DNA from 2 places in the Oceanobacillus sp. AG genome. Region 1 is predicted to be linked to the other one. Evidence: riboswitches for the same ligand, from Rfam matches in the RefSeq annotation. Region 1 holds a riboswitch; the other holds the start of a gene.

Region 1 (11,255 bases):
CTATTTCTATATACTTATAGTGAAAATAAATATTATATAGGAATTTCTCAATAAACTGGGGGGGAAATGAGAATGGAATCTGACATTAGTTTTAGGAAAGCAACCGTAGAGGATTTGGAACGTATCGTCGCCTTGCTTGCGGATGATGTACTTGGTGCTTCTCGGGAGAAGTACGAAAAACCTCTCCCAAATCGTTATCGAGAAGCCTTTTTTGCAATTGATTCAGATCCAAATAATGAATTGATTGTAGCGTGTATTGGCAAGGAGATCATCGGAGTGCAGCAAATCACCTTTACGCCTTCCATCACTTACCAAGGAGGCTGGCGTGCAACGATTGAAGGTGTCAGGATATCTGCTTCCGCACGTGGACAAGGTGTGGGCAAGCTGCTAATTCAATGGGCAATCGAACGAGCAAAAGAACGCGGCTGTCATTTGATCCAGCTTACGACTGATAAAAAAAGAACAGAGGCACGGCGATTCTATGAACAATTAGGATTTAGAGCAACGCACGAGGGCATGAAATTAAAACTGTAACAAATCCTGAATCTAGCACTATATAAATGAGAATTTGTTAAAACAAACATTTGATTGATAATATTAGTTAACTATGGATTCACTAACCTTTATCGTTATCAAATTGAGCAGCTATTGCGTGGGCACATTATTTATATCGGCAGCTAGTTGAATTGTTAATGAAGAAAGGCTTGTTTAATGTCTATTAAACAAGCTAGTTAGTTTCCTCCTTTTCTTTCCTCTCATAGACAAACTCATAATTTTTGCTATACTTAAGTCATAGTTAATACATAGTATCTGGAGAAACTTTCTCCCCTTTCAACAACTAAATATGCGAAAAAATAGGTTGATTTATATTTTAAAATCATGAAAAGGGAAGTCGGTGAAAATCCGGCGCGGTCCCGCCACTGTAAATGCGAGTTCTTCATTCATAAGCCACTGTTTTATTATGGGAAGGCAATGGAGAGCGATGAACATAAGCCAGGAGACCTGCCTATTTTAGCGCCAATTTATAAACCTACGAGGATAGGAGGTGTGGCTGATAGTAGTTATGTATTATGGATTGATCCATGATTGATAACGCTTGCTTTGTTAAACATCTCTAAAGGTAGAGATGTTTTTTTATTGGTAAAAATACGTAAGATGGGGGTATACAAATGGTTCGAAATAGTAGATTACAGCAACTGTTTATCGTGGTGATGACTGCCATTCTATTTCTCTCGCAATCTGGATTATTCGGCCTGCAAACCGTAAATGCAGCAAACTTGGAGAATGCTGTCACCATCTCTGCTGTTGATGAAGATGGTTCTGCAGTATTAGACACTATAGCAGTGGAAATTTCAAATGGGGATACTGCCTTTGATGTGATTAGAGAAGTAGATGATCAACTAGAATGGGACAGCTTTGACTTTGGCGAGATGATTACGGGTATTGGTGGAGTAGCTGCTGATCCCGAATCGAACTTCTGGTCCTTTTATGTGAATGGCCTATTCCAAGACATGGGAGCAAGTTCAACTGAAGTAACGAACGGGGATAATATTCAATTTATTCTTACAGACCTTGCAGCCGAACCTCAAGTATTTGATGTTGCGGTTTCTGCAGTAGATGCAAATGGGGAGACAGTTATTACAGAAACTACTGTATCCATGCCACAATACACGACTGCCTATGACGCTCTAATTAAAGCTGCTGCAAATCAAAATGTAAAAGTAGATGTGAGCGTTGATTCCGAATACTTAACATTTGTGAATTACTTAGGTGAACCATTAGAAAGAGATTGTGAATACTGGTCGACCTATATGAATGGCGACATGATGCAAGTTGGGTTACTCGGTCATACGGTTAAAGATGGCGACACGCTTGAACTTGTCGTCGATGACTCGTGTGAACCGGAAGAACCGGCTGATAAAGAAGATGAGAAATCAGAAGAGCCACCTGTAAATGAAAAAGATAAGAAAAAAGATAAAGAACAGGTAGTTGCGGATAAAGATTATACAGAAGCCCTGCAAGCTGTAATCAATTATCTCTCGTCCAATCCAGCTGAAATGGACTGGTACGGATTCTCCGCCCTTCACTCTGCTGGTGCTGATGTTTCAAATGACATGGCCGAAGAAGTAGCCGCTTCCATCAATGATGATTACTCAGGGAATGCTACAGAAATTGCAAAAAACATTATTATCTTAACTTCTGCCGGGTATGATGCAACAGATATAAACGGCATCAACTTGATTGAGATGTTACTGAATGAAAAAATGCCATTAAGTAACCAACTCGTTTATAGCTTGCTCGCAATTGATAGTTTCAATTATCCCACCCCAGAAGGTACAGACTGGACACGGGACAGCATCATTGAAGCATTCCTTGAGATGGAGCTGGATGCAGGCGGCTGGTCCTTCTTTGGTGAAAGACCAAGCCCGGATATTACTGGGATGGGCCTGCTTGCTTTAAGCGCTTATGCGGATGATGCGGACGTGAAGGCTGCACTTGACCGAGCAGTTAAAGCTATGAGCAAACAACAAGGGGATAAAGGCGGATACGATGAAGAGTTTAATGGCGGGTATTCAGCGGAATCCGCTGCAATGGTCATTATCGGCCTATCCGCTGTCGGAGTTGACGCAACAAGCGATGCCTTTACAAAATCTGGCGGAAACTTACTAGAACACCTTATCAGCTTCCAAATGGAAGATGGCAGCTTTAAACATTTACCGGAAGATGATGTTTCAAGTGTTTTCGCAATCAACCAAGGGGCATTAGCATTAGTTGCTTATGATCAATTCAAGAATGGTACTGGTCCAGTGTTTAAGTTTGATAAGAAGGAAGATACGAAAGAGCCTGGCGATGACGAGGGTGACGGTGATAACGATGGGGACAATGACAAAAACAATCCATCTGACGATCCGAATAAAGTTATCATAACAAAAGACAACCTGCACCAATATGAAACTGAACATGCTGTCGTAGTAACACCACATCATGCAGACAAATTAGCTAATTTTACAGTTGAGGTAGAAGCTGAAGCTGCCGACTACCTTGTTCAGGCAGACAAGCCGCTCGTTATTAATAACGGAGATACGATCATCACGATTCCTGTTCCTGTAGTGAAACAATTACGTGAACTTGGTGAAACAATTGAAGTCAATCTTGCTGAACAAAGTGTTAAAGAAGCAATCGGTGCTGTCTATGACTTTACCTTAACCGTGGATGGAACGATTGTTTCCGAGTTTGATCATGATATTATCATTGGCTTGGCAGTTGACGCAGACGCAGTGCAAGGCCTCGATGCTAACCAAATAAAAGCATTCCATTTCAATGAAGAAACGGAAAGCTGGGACGTTTTATCTGGCAGCACTTATGATGCGACAGCCGGATTTGTCACCCTAACAACCGATCACCTTAGCACATACGGGGTATTTAAACATGATACAGGACAGAAAGATCCTGCCGACAATGATAAAGACGGAGCAACCCCGCCACTAGTAGATAATGACAAAGATAAAAAAGGTAAGAAACTACCAATGACAGCAACAAATATGTTTAATTTCTTAGCATTGGGATTCATCCTAATCGCAGCCGGTGCTCTATTGTATATTAAGCGCAGAAATAAAGTTACAGAGTAATATTTATCCCGGTGTAACCGTCCGTAAAACTCCCACCTCAAAACTTTAGGGTCTTCGTGAAAGTTTAGGTGGGAGATAACGGACGCTAACACCCCGATTCGTTCAACTAACAATCAATGAGGATGAAGAAAAACCCCCACTGATTGAAGTTTCACTCTATGGATAATCCGCTGACTGCCAGTGGATTATTCTACCCTTTTAAAGAAAGGATGTTTGTTATGAAGCAGGTATTCCGTTTAGCCCTTATCACCTTTTCTATGATTCTACTTGTAGCATGTGGTGGCCAGCAAGCAGCCATCCAAGTGGAAAAGATATCAGTTATTCCAACATCGGCAGTCTCTATGGAAACGAAAGAATTAATCAAAGTTCGTTCTAACACTGAAAAAGCTGATGATGAGGATGCAGAGGAGAGTGAAGCATCAGAGGAAAATACCAAGAAAGAAGAGAAAGAAAGTACAGTTGCGGATGCATCCGAGGATACGGACAACGAATCGACAACAACGAAGACGGACGCAAACCAATCAACGAATAAATCTGCTAATTCAAATGAGTCAACACCTAATACCAATCAACAAAAGGATCATACCAACCATTCAGCCGGAAACTCCAATAAGCAGTCTGCAAATACGGGTACATCTAAATCGAGCGATAGCACAAATACTAATACACCTAGTCAGCCTAAGAATGAACAACCTAACTCCAACCCAAAACCGAAAGAAGAAGCAAAACCTGCTCCAAAAAAGACAGCATTCGTATCGGTTGAAAGTCCAGGTGACTTAAACGGACCAAATCTAGCACCCACCGAAGTTGAAATCACGGACGGTGAAACAGCTCTTGCCGCTACATTACGTGCATTAAGCAGTAAAGGAATTAGTGTTGATTATACCGGTTCTGGAGCAAGCGCTTATGTAAAAAGCATTGGTGGTCTCGGCGAATTTGATGCAGGTCCGCTTAGTGGCTGGAATGTTTTTGTTGAAGGAATTATGATTCCGCGAAGTGCTGATGCCTATGAAATTTTTGACGGGTATAAAGTGCACTGGAGATACACAAAGAATTACTTGGAAGACTAAAGGATGGATGATACATGCTTAGAGGATTCCGTTCCTTTCACCCATTTGTCCTATTGCTCTACTACATCATTGTTATCGCCGGTTTGATGATGAATCAGCATCCGGTTTTTTTAACCGCAGCTCTCCTTTCTATTATTTTTGTGAATCTTATCCTTGATAAAGGGGTCGAGCTGAATAAATGGAAATACATGATTATCTTTTTAGCTCTGTTCGTTTTTGTGTTCACACCTCTTTTTAACCAGCAAGGGAATATTGTGCTCTTTGAACTCTTTTCACGGGACTTTTACTTGGAAGCGGTCATTCAAGGTGCCATGATCGCTCTTACTTTGTCAGGGATATTAGCTTTATTCACAACCTTTAATATTGTCATGACGTCCGATAAGTTTCTCTATCTTTTTTCCAAATTCTTTCCGAAATGGGCGTTGATTCTTATGCTCGCCCTTCGCTTTATGCCGCTATTTCGCAAACGATTGGCGGATATTCAGGACGTGCAGGAAATGAAGGGTGTTTCCATGAAAGATGGAAAACTACGAGAGAAAGCACAAAATGGCATGTTATTTATTCAAATTCTATTAACCTACTCGCTTGAAGAAGCAGTACAAACCGCTGATTCGATGTCAGCGCGCGGGTATGGCTTACAGAAAAGAAGTCAATATGAAGCTTATCTCTGGAAGTCTCGGGATTGGGCGGTGCTCGTTTTTCTTCTTCTACTTAGCCTGCTGACCCTAATCGGTTGGAAGAGCAATAAAACGATACTCACGCTGACACCGGTATTGGAATCTATCATGTTACAAGGATACAGCTGGTCCTATCTTCTTAGTTGGATTGTACTTATCAGTTTACCGATTTGGACGGAAGGCAAGGAGGTCATCAAATGGAACTTCTACAAATGAGAAATTTAAATTTCACTTATCCAAACTCCTCCGAGCAAGCTTTAACAGATATTAACTTCACCGTTCATGAAGGTGATTTTGTTGTCCTATGCGGGCCTTCCGGAAGCGGAAAATCAACACTTATCCGCCTCATGAAGCAGGAGCTGAATCTCCACGGCACACGGAGCGGTGAGATTTACTATCAAGGCATTCCATTCGAGCAACATGATGCCGTCACATTAGCAAAAGATATCGGGATGGTATTTCAAGACCCGGAGAATCAGATTGTCATGAGCAACGTAATGGACGAATTGCTGTTTGGTATGGAGAATCTAGGTTTTTCAACCAATGAAATGCGTAAGAAAACAGCGGAAATCGTCCATTATTTTGGCTTTAATCATTTATTGCAGCAAGACACGAGCGAGCTATCCGGTGGAGAAAAACAACAAATCAACCTCGCTTCCGTTCTTTTGCTTGATCCGAAAATATTAATACTAGACGAACCGACTGCACAGCTCGATCCGATTGCAGCAAAAAACTTTATGTATTTATTAAAGCAGTTAAATGATGAATTGGGTATTACGATCATCATTGTCGAACATCGGTTAAATGAATTATTTTCCCTAGCTAACCGAATTGTCGTGCTGAAACAGGGAGAAATTAAATTTTCCGAAAGCCCGCGGAAAGCTCTTTCGTTATTAGCTGAAAACATGACGGCCTACTTACCAGAAGCTTCCCAGTTGTATTTAGCATTTACAGGCATCCCAAAAACGCCTGCCATCCCCTTCCATGTAAAGGAAGCTAAGCAATGGTTAAAGGGAATGGATATTACGTCGAATCAGTCACAACAGGAAGAACAGGTAAAGCCGGAAAAGCCTTTGCTTGAGTTAAAAGAAATCGACTATAGCTATTCAAAGCATACAGAACCGGTATTAAATAATTTATCCTTAACCGTTCAAGAGGCAGAATGGTTAGCCATATTAGGCGGAAACGGCACTGGAAAATCGACCCTGCTTAAAATTATCGCTGGCCTTCTTACTGCCCAACATGGAAGAATCCGATATAAAGGTAAGAAGGTAAAACAAATGGATCGGAAGCTGATCGGCTATTTACCACAGAATCCAAAGCTCTACTTTTTACATGAGACATTACAGGAAGAATATACTGCTCTAGCTACGAAACACGGGAAATCAGAAACAGAGGTACAAACACTAGTAAAGGAATTTCAGATGGAAGCTTTACTTGACAGGCATCCATATGATTTAAGTGGTGGTGAATTGCAGCGGGCCGCACTTGTCGGCATTTTGATTGGAAATCCACAAATTTTATTACTGGATGAGCCGACAAAAGGAATGGACCCAGCTTTCAAAGAGGAGTTTGCTTCCATTATTCAAACAGTCAAGCATACAGGTGTCACGATTATGATGGTCACCCATGACGTTGAATTTGCAGCAAAGCATGTGACGAGGTGCAGTATGCTGTTCCAAGGGGAGATAATCGTTACTGAAGATACGACTGCCTTTTTCAAAAACAATGATTATTATACGACCATGATCAATCGGATTACAAAGGATAGCCAAGTTCCGACAGTAGTTACAGTAGAGGAGGCAATAGCAAGTTGGCAAATGAAAAAGGCATTACCATCATCGGTGTAGCAATTTTCTTTTTACTACTAGTCTTTTTTCCAAAATTTATTGTTCAGCATTATTTATTAATTAGTATTCTTTTTATTATCGCGATTCTGCTTCCAACCATCATTCGTTTCTCAAGGAAAAGTATGACAAGCAGAGAAATGGTCATGCTCGCAGTATTAGCAGCGATTGCAGGTGTATCGCGGGTTCCCTTCGCCGCACTGCCGAGTGTCCAGCCGACGACCTTTGTCATCATTGCTTCTGCGATTGCCCTTGGCCCCCAAAGCGGATTAGTCATCGGAGCTTCAGCAGCGCTTATTTCCAACATGGTGCTCGGCCAAGGTCCGTGGACCCCGTGGCAAATGGTTTGTTGGGGAATGGCCGGATTCATTGCCGGCTTACTGGCAAATACCTTCTTCATGAAACACATGGCTTGGCGCCTCATCTACGGCTTCATCGTTGGATTTATATTTGGCTGGGTCATGAATATGTGGATATTCTTCAGTGGATTGGGGGATCTGACACTAGAGACATTTGTTTTATTGAACACACAGAGCTTCTTTTTCGATCTAGCCCACGCTTTATCTAACGTTTTTTTCCTTTTCTTGTTCAGTACGATTTGGATCAAGACTTTGAACCGATTTAAGGAGAAGTATGGTGTTTTTCAAGAAGATGGGGGAGAATGAAGGGTAGAAACGAGATTACGAAGTGTCGGTCGTTATCAATCTTTGATAACAACCGACAGACACTTGAAGTGTAGTAATTTATTATAGCCAAAAGTTACTTTACGATTTAATGTATAAAGCTGTGGCAGAAACATTAGTGGAACTTTCTGCAGATAAAAACATCAGTAATTACACAACGGTAATTTTTAAGCAAATGAACTTCATCAATACCAAGCCATTTAGGAATTCTAAAATCAGTTTGCGCTTCAAGTTCAGCAACGTAGTCATTAAAGATGTTTCGTACAGTCTTTTCGTCAACGCCAATTTCCTCCGTAACACTGGTAAATGTTTTTCCAGACTGGTTTCTTGAATCCAATTTATTAGTCTATTAGTAACAGAACAATTGACATCCATATCTGGTAAATCTTCAAAAAATGTTTCATTACATTCCCTACATTTATATCGTTGGCGATTGACATAAATGCCGACCCGTTTTGCGTGCATTGGCAGGTCGAAAAATAGCTGTTGTTTCTTACCATGTTTATATAAGTTTGCAACGGTACCACATTTTGGACAATGAGAAGGAGATAAAGCAGTAGACTCAACTAAGAATCTATAATCATGTGCACTTTCCTTCATATCCAGAATCTTAAAGTTTGGTAGATTAATCATAATTAGTTATCAATTACTTTTCTCCAGTTTGGATAATATCCAAAGGTAAATCCCAATTCCACCATAAGTGATGATAACACTTATAATCACCTGTGTTTCCTCTTGCAATCGAGTAAGATTCAATAAATAATTGGGTAACATTAAAAATCCCATGATAATAATTACTGTCCAAGATTTTGCCCATATAGAAACACCTATGATAATTATTGCAGCAATCACGCCGATAGTAAAACTTCATTAGTCTTGTAATACAAGGTAAGAAATAAATTAAAATCTAAACAGGACGAATTCCACACGATAATCCGAATACCCAATTTTTCTTAACAAATAGATTTGCGTGTTCCCTTCCTTTGTGTCAAATCGCGGACCAACGAGCCTACCATCTAATTTTCCTAATCTGAATTACCTATTACCTATCTAAATTGCCTCATCCAGTAGTTTAGACACTGTATTTTTGTTCCTATCTATTTTATACTATTTGATAATTAACGGAATTTACCTTTTCTACAATAAAGTTTGACTGTTCGAGCCTCTTTACTAGATTTAAAGACAATTCCCCTTTGCCACTGGACTGTTATTCTTTGTAACCGCCAATTATTTAGGCGTTTACATAAAAATGAACGAGGAGAGTGGAAAATGAAAAGGTTCAAGCATGTCCTGTCCGTTTGTGTCCTGACCCTCTCAGCAATAGGAATGTACGTGGAAGGTTCTGTTTCTATCACCGCACAAGCCCAGATGAAAGTTCCACCCCCAGTTTTAATAGAAGGTTCCGTCTCGAATTCGATTGCAGGAAGTGGCGGCAATGGAAATGAGGAGACTCCTGGCGAATGGTACCGAGGAGAAACTCCAGATAACTTGATGGAAAATGCCCCTGTTTTGCTTTTTGTCCCTGGTTTAAATAATGTTGCTCAAATTTTTTGGGAAGACAATAATATGTATGATACTGCTTATCAGGCAGGATATCAGACGGCTTTTGTCCAGCTCCATGATGCTGGAGGCGAGTCGGCAGATATGTGGAATAATGGAGAATTGCTTGCATCAAAAATCAGGGAGATTTCCCTACATTTTAACAGGAAGCCAATCACTGTCGTTGCGTACAGTAAAGGTGGAGTGGATACGCATGCGGCAATCACGTATTATGGTGCAGGGCCGTACATGGAAAATGTAATTACGTTATCCAGTCCCCATCACGGTTCCGAGCTTGCTGATCTTGCATACAGCAGCGGGGCAGGCTGGCTTGCAGCGCTGATTGGTCTGCAAGGCGAGGGAACAGCCTCCATGCAGACCGCTTATATGGCGGATTTCCGTATGCAGACAGATGCCAATGCCAAAGCCTATCAGCATAATTATTTCACGCTTGGAGGTACGGGATGGGGGCCGGCTTTCTCCGCGAATTGGTTTGGTGGTGTCTACTTGTCCAGCTATGGGCCAAATGATGGGGTCGTAACGGCCGCGAGCAGCAACTTACCAGGGGGACAAGAACTTCTGGTAGGCGACTGGAATCACACCTCTATCCGTACCGGAGCTACATTCCCGGTATTCCAAAATTATCTAAGCGGAGAACATTTGACAGCAGCCCAGAGCAAATCACCAATCAGTGATCAGAAAAATATGCCTGCTCCCATAACAAACCGCTGGGTGGATGGAGGTCCTATTGTTGACAAGGCTGAGATTGAGCTAAACGTGGAGAAAAATGTTAAGAGTTTGACGCTGCAGTTTTTAACAGCAGAACCATTGACAGACGTAGAACTGGTTTCCCCGTACGGAAAAGTAGTGAACACGAAAGTAAAAGAGGTACCGATGACAGAGGGTATTTTTAAAGATGCAATCGGATATATTTTGGAAATTCCGGCACCAGAGGCAGGGGCATGGACCATAGCTGTCCAGTCTAATGCTGAAGAAAACGCCTATTTATTTGTTGCTGACTTCGAAAGCACACCACTAATTAAAGCAAACAAGGGATATGGTGTCATGCAGCAGGTGGAGCTTCAAGCGGATGCCAAACAAATTAATCTCGATAGTTTGGTAGTGGACTACCATATGGTGGAAACACAAAACCCGGATAATCAGAAAAAATGGAAAGCAACTGGACGGAACGCACTCTCGCATAACCTAAATTTGGATAAGCATAAGAAAGGCAGTATCTATACGGTTACCATTATTATTGAAGGAAAGACTAAGGAAGGACATGCATTTAATCGGAGTGTGATTTATTCTTATTGATTGGATCTTAGTCTATGAATCAGTAAAACGATAGGTTATATTTTGGAAAAAAAGAATCCACATTCTACTGGATTCTTTTTCTCGTTAACGCTTGGTAGATCGCTTTCTCTAGGCCAACATCACCAAATACTTTTCAAAATTAATCCCTTCAAATTCAGAGACATCTTCCATGTAAGAATCGTGGATCACTTCGGTGAGGAATTTGACTGTAAGTTGTACAGCATTTTCCAGGTTTTCCCCGCGCATCATACTTCCCATAATGGCCGACGCAAATAAATCCCATGTACCAGAGTAGCTCTTCCCGTTATATTCCATCGCTTGGTAAAACGCGCTGTTTCCCTCAAGATACATATTACCGATTGAGCGCTTACCGGCAATCAGGATAAGGAAGAGTTACCAATCCTTCCCTTTTCCATTATTTTGGATCCTGTATAAATTCGACAAACTAACATCAACTAAAAAACTATTTTCTAATGTCTACAAGCATTCTTAC
Region 2 (6,254 bases), on a different contig from region 1:
AATGTCTCCCAGCTTGGCGGTGTAGAGAATGCGATTGCATCTGTGCTGGCGTGTGCATGGAGCTATAACTATATTGGAAAAGAATTAGCGAAAAACCCAGAGTCATTAGAGCATGAGTTTTACGGTAATTGGATTCAAATGTATTCATCGGTAGAATTCACCGAGCTCGCCGAAAACTGCCAGAAGTTAATTAACGATTACGCAGCAGGCAAATCTGAAAAAGAGTTACAAGCGCTTGAAGATATTGTTGTAAAAACAAGTAAATTTGAATACATGTTCTGGGAAATGGCAGAGAATATGGAGATGTGGCCGATCTAAGAGAGTAATGGGGGGAGTGCTTGTCGCTCCCCCTAATTTTGTTAAGCGGTTTATTCACTTTTTTTCTTATCTTTCTTTGAATCACTTGATGGCATTTTCAACCCTGTAAACGGATTGATTTCATATGACATATCCCGATCATGCTCTTTCTCTGTTTTACTTACATTTTTACTTAATGCAACAAAATACCAAACAAAGGGTACTGCGACAATGAGCAATATAAGTCTTGGAATCCAGTCGCTCAACAGATCACTCCTCTTTTAAAGTTAGCGAATATTGTAATGATTATTTCTAATTATTCATTATTACGTTCCACATTTGCTATATGTTTATGTTTCGTTTTTAATAAACTTCCATTAACATTGCTAATTTAAACAATCTATACTATGCTTGATACAATACTTAGCTTTTTATGGAAAATAACTACATACGATAAGACCCGTAATCATGGTGTCTAAGGAGACTTAATAGGGAATCTGGTGTGAAACCAGAACTGTACCCGCAACTGTAAATGCTGACGAAATAAGTAAATCCACTGTCTTGGACGGGAAGGAATTAGAGTAGGAGGAAGCATAAGTCAGGAGACCTGCCATTATTATGAAAGTTATCTTCTTCGGGAGCTGGGAAGGTATAATGAGGTTTATTCTGACTTTTAACGGTAAAAGATTACTGTTTTATTGAGGATGCTATCTTTATTATGCCCATCAGTTTTGATGGGTTTTTTCATTTCCTTAAAAACTCTCCCGAAGTCTCTTAAGCGGTCACTTCAAAGAACAGAGAAGAGGTTATGAAATGGAAGAAAAATTACCAGCGACAATTTCGAGAACAATTCAGACGAAGCTTGTTTTACCTCCGGATACAAACCATATGGGAACAATTTTTGGAGGAACTGTTTTAGCATCAATTGACGAAATAGCGGCGATTGCTGCTATGAAGCATAGCGGGAGTGTGGTGGTCACGGCATCGATCGATACGGTGAATTTTCTCTCAACTGCTAAGGCGGGTGACATATTAAAATTGGAGGCGGTCGTCGTCTCTACGGGCAGAACCTCGATGGAAGTGTATGTGAAAGTGGAATGCCAGCATTTGGATACAGGCGAAATAACAACGACGACTACTGCAATTCTGACGATGGTTGCAATTAATAGTGAAGGAATTCCAACCAAAGTGAGTGGCGTGATTCCGGAAACGGAGGAGGAGAAGCGTCTGTTTCAAAGTGCGCAAATAAGGAAAAGTCGACGGATGCAGATACGGGAGTATTCAGAGGGCAGGTAAGAAGGAATCCTGCCTCTTTCTCATTATACATGAAACTATAAAATAAAAATGCTGTGATAACTTAGGTATCCGGGGCTAGCCACGTCCGGCTCCAGTGCCCAGCGACTATCAAACTTCACACTCCTCCAATCGATAAAGAAGACTTGTCGAGCGGTCTTTGTGAGGCTTAGTCGCCCTTATACCCCTGTGGTGAAAGTCAACATCAACTCAAAACTAAAGGAGGGCCGTTTAAAAACGGGCTAAAGCCCAACTCACGTCTACCCCTAAAGGGGCATGTTTCCTTTATCTCATTCCGGAGTGCTCCAGTTTGTACGTTGCTACGACGCACAGGATGTGCTAGTGCAGGTGTTGCGACAGGACGTCGCGTTTTTAACCTGCAAGGGCGCTTGCGCCTTTGTTTTCATCATTTAACTATTTCCCTTCCTGCGCCCCGCAAACTTCACCAAGATCACATAAGCAACAGAAGCAGCAAGCGCAGCAGTAAGCAATGGTAGCCCAAATGAATTGCTGCCTGTAATAACGGTTTTCTGGGAGAGGCCAGCACTCATGCTCCAAGCTGAACTAATATCCGGAGTATATATCCATGTTAGGAACATGCCAGACAGTACCTGGAATACGATGAACATTACAATAAAACTAACGATAAAGACAAGATACTTTTTCATTAAATATCCTCCGATTTATACATTCATATCTTACATACGAGTGGCAAGTAATTAAGTTTCATTTTACTAAAAAATAAAATTCATATCCATCTAAATAACTATCCCCATTTACCAAGTATTGGGGTATAATATTCTTGAGTTTTACAAAAGGAATTTTCCTATACATGTTTACATGAGAGAGGAGTTAGGGGTCATTTTTTCGATTGTTATTTAGGTATAGCATAAGTAAAAGGGGGAAAAAGAGAGATGAGAAAAACCATTGCCTTATTGATAATTGCAAGCTTCTTACTGCTTGCTGCTTGTGGGGAAGATAAGGAACCGTTAACAGAAGGCCAAGTATTGGAGCAGGCAATTCAAGCGAATGCTGATTTAGAAAGTTATACGACAGAGATGAAGATCGATACAGAGATTATGGATATGAATGTATCGATTGAAGGTACGGCTGACGTCACACATGATCCGGACACACTTTATTTAGACATGACGATGGGGATGACTGGAATTTCTATGGATGTGGAGACATATATCGTTGGTGAAGAAGTGTATATGAACATGTTCGGTGAATGGTTCATTACGGATGAAGAAGAAATGGGACTAGAGAGCTTTGACCAATTAAATGAAGGTGAACTTGAAAAACTAGAGGCGTTTGCTGATCAATTTGAAATGACTGAGGAAGAGGATCAGTATATCCTTACGTTAACCGGTGAGGGAGAAGAATTTGAGGAATTAATCGAACCATATTTCGATACATCAATGGGAGATTTGACGATGGATATTGACTTGGAAGAAGACCTTTCCGACATTACGATCAACAGCTTTGAGACCGAAATGAAGGTTGATAAAGAGTCAATGTTGATCCAATCACAAACTGTTCAGGCGGAATTTGAAATGGACGGTGAATCTATTCAAGTTACAGCGGAAGCTACGGTGTCGAATGTGAATGAAGTTGAGCCAATTGAAGTTCCAGAAGAAGTAAAAGAAAATGCTGTAATGGAAGAGGAATGGGAAGAAGATTTTGCATTTCTCGAGGAAGAAATGTCACTTGAGGAAATTAAGGAAAATGTAGATTATACGATTCCCGATGTTACATTCGTACCGGAGGGCTATGAAATGACGGAATCCTATTATTCCTCGGATGATGAGTCAGAGATGGTCTATCTCATTTATGAGGATGAAGATTGGAATGGCTTCGTATTTAGCATCTATCCTTCACAAGAGGATTATGATGGAATGTTTGAAGGGGAAGAGACGGAGACAATCACTATTAATGGTAATGAAGGTAATCTGGCGGTTGATGATGATGGTTTCATGTGTCTCACTTGGGAACATGAAGATGTGTTTCTTGAATTAATTGGCGAAGAGTCTGAAATGCCGAAAGAATTGTTTCTGCAAATAGCAGAGGGGATTGAGTAAGAGCACATTTCGTCTAATAAAAAGCGACAGGGAATATTTTTAGATAATCTCTGTCGTTTTTTTTGATGTAAAAAGTTTATTACATTGCGGTAATTCCACCATCCACGATAAACTCAGAACAAGTGGAATAACTGGATTCGTCGGATGCTAAGTAAAGGACAAGATTTGCTACTGTTGAATTTTGTCTCGAGGAGTTAGTTCCATTTTTCTGCTGCTTTATGACTGAGAAGAAAAATAGGAATAAACAAGATTAGAATTACGACTGCACCTAATAAATTGTTGAATGTTAATAAACCAGTATTAGATATATGATAACAAAGAATAATATAATAAGGAATGATCAGTGATACAGAAGTCCAAAGACCTGGAGTATAGCTGCGTAAGTATAAGGATTGTAAGGGATGGGTGAAAATATTTAAAGCAAATAACAGATTTAACCCGAGAAATAGAAGATAATGCTCAGTTATTGTTGTAATTCAATCAGAATAGCTACTGGGATAGAAAGTAAAAATACAACGAAAGAAAATCTGGCTGCATTCATTGTCTCAAATTTCCTGAGTTCTTCTTCTATAAAAGCAGGGATTCTTTTGCGAATTCTTGGATACGTTTTGTTGAACCATTTTTCAATTGTCATGATTTCTTCTAGGTTGTGGAGCATGAAAATGATGGTGAAAATTAGGATGAATAGATGGATATCCATAACCTTTTAACTCCTTTCTTAGAAATGCTCTTTTATAAAACCTTTCTATAACAGTATTTTAACATGATTATTCCTATCTTTATACGAGTTTATAATTAATACTTTTCGCATGGCTGGAAGGCAATCGGCGGGTAGGTTATTATCTGAAGGCTGTCTTCCTTTAAAAAGAGTAAAATATTTTCTCCGCTTGAATACATTAAAGAAGGAAAAGATATTTGGAGGTGTACTCATTATGTCATCACCACAAGAATCAAAATCAACAAACTCATCAAATGAGATAATATCTTTAGAAGAACTTTCCTTTGTTTCAGCCATGTTCTTTGTTATCGGTGCAATGATTTCCTTTTATGTTGCTTATAAAAGACTTAAAGATTCGTCTTTAGGTGGACCGCCGATATTGCAACCCGTGCCATAAAGTGAAACTCATTCAGTGGGGATATCCTTACCTCTCCCACTGAATGTTAGTTGAACAGAATCAGGGATTTACGGACTGTATATCCCAACCTTCACATATTGGGTTTCCCTCGTGTTTAGAAGTGGGAATATAACCTTGGGAGTTAAACAAAGCGATCGATGTATCGCAGGACTATCGCATGATATTTTCCAGGAACGGATTAATACAGAGAACTTGACAATCGAAACCGTGGCAGAAAAGATTGCTTTGAAATCTGAAATCCAACTAATCACCGATAAACGGGGGAAATTCAAGAGAAAGCTAGACAGGTTAAAAATACAACTTAGTCATATCCGATGGTTTTAAGAGAATTTATAGGCGCAATCATTGAAACCAAACACTCACTTCCGCCGTAAAACTACAAGTGAGTGTTTTTCATATTAACCTAAACCAATTCCAAAAGGGGAGAGCCACCAAATGACCTTTCTAATCCAACATCAATGGGAAATTTTTATCGCTGCAGAAATACTGTCCTTTATCTCATTAATTCTATTCGGGGTCATCCGCTATTTTTTCAACAAACGGAATTTAAGTCTTATCTTTCTGCTGTCTTTTCTCGGCTTATTTATCGTTGAGGGAGTGCTTGCTCTCCTTATTTACCGGGAAACAGGCGAGATTTCGATGTTTCAAATTGTTATTTTGATTTTTATTTTGTATGCGTGCACTTTTGGCATCAATGATTTCCGGAAGTTGGACCGTTGGATGCGCTTGAAGATTGGTAATTTGCGCGGTATCGACTTACTTACTGAAAGGGATAAAGAAATCATCAGGAGACAAAAAGACCCGAAATATATTGCCAAAATCAATCGATACAGCTCCATTTTCCATTTACTTATATTCGCAGCCGTCCAGATTGTTTTCTGGAGCTATGGAATAAAGGATCTCAATCAGGCGATGAATTACCTGACTGATCTTTCGTGGATTGGTGATGACAATTACTTGGCATCACCTTATGCAAATGAAATGATGTATAACATTTCAATGGTTTGGGGGATTGTTTTTATTATTGATTTCATTTATTCGTGGTCTTACACCATTTTTCCGAGCAAGTCTTAAGCGGGAAGTGGGGTATTTAGGAATCTTAACATCCTGACGTTGATAGCTCCTCTTAGGCGAAATGAGCTGGTCAATAGGGATTGATAACCTTCTATATGTCCGGAATACTGTCATGTTGCTCACGGAATTTGTATTTTCGATATTCTGAATGCATAGTCACCTGAGAAAAAGGATTCATCTCGTTTTCCGACCCAAATTTCATGTCAAAAATAGGGATTTGTCTAGTGCGGTTTCCTGTACTCTGCCATAGGCTGTAGGGAAGGGAAAGAACAGGATAAAATTTTTCTTGAAAAGGAGCATATACATGCATGGATTTGTAAATCATGTACCGATGCATCATTCGCCATTACCATATCCAGAAATGCACCGGGCT

Evidence for each region. A riboswitch is a leader RNA that binds a small molecule or an ion and turns the genes downstream of it on or off. The one in region 1 is predicted to bind cobalamin.
Region 2: another riboswitch for cobalamin. It lies ahead of GN217_RS07945 (acyl-CoA thioesterase); the one in region 1 lies ahead of GN217_RS09965 (DUF4430 domain-containing protein).

What each region holds. Positions count from the first base shown of each region.
Region 1 covers NZ_WOWT01000016.1:31,976-43,230, forward strand. Annotated here, with positions in the region: gene GN217_RS09960 (GNAT family N-acetyltransferase) at 73-534, shown strand; cobalamin riboswitch at 840-1,024, shown strand; gene GN217_RS09965 (DUF4430 domain-containing protein) at 1,170-3,629, shown strand; gene GN217_RS09970 (DUF4430 domain-containing protein) at 3,773-4,699, shown strand; gene GN217_RS09975 (energy-coupling factor transporter transmembrane component T) at 4,714-5,592, shown strand; gene GN217_RS09980 (ABC transporter ATP-binding protein) at 5,574-7,226, shown strand; gene GN217_RS09985 (ECF transporter S component) at 7,190-7,888, shown strand; gene GN217_RS09990 (transposase family protein) at 8,057-8,506, opposite strand; gene GN217_RS09995 (hypothetical protein) at 8,553-8,723, opposite strand; gene GN217_RS10000 (esterase/lipase family protein) at 9,176-10,762, shown strand; gene GN217_RS10005 (bifunctional hydroxymethylpyrimidine kinase/phosphomethylpyrimidine kinase) at 10,871-11,077, opposite strand.
Region 2 covers NZ_WOWT01000012.1:21,736-27,989, forward strand. Annotated here, with positions in the region: gene tenA (thiaminase II) at 1-318, shown strand, start outside; gene GN217_RS07940 (hypothetical protein) at 369-563, opposite strand; cobalamin riboswitch at 750-926, shown strand; gene GN217_RS07945 (acyl-CoA thioesterase) at 1,111-1,593, shown strand; gene GN217_RS07950 (hypothetical protein) at 2,001-2,258, opposite strand; gene GN217_RS07955 (DUF4367 domain-containing protein) at 2,505-3,671, shown strand; partial or broken gene GN217_RS07960 (SDR family oxidoreductase) at 3,751-3,843, opposite strand; gene GN217_RS18925 (HXXEE domain-containing protein) at 3,866-4,147, opposite strand; gene GN217_RS18930 (HXXEE domain-containing protein) at 4,135-4,371, opposite strand; gene GN217_RS07970 (hypothetical protein) at 4,604-4,786, shown strand; gene GN217_RS07975 (hypothetical protein) at 4,922-5,131, shown strand; gene GN217_RS07980 (hypothetical protein) at 5,243-5,881, shown strand; gene GN217_RS07985 (hypothetical protein) at 6,186-6,254, shown strand, end outside.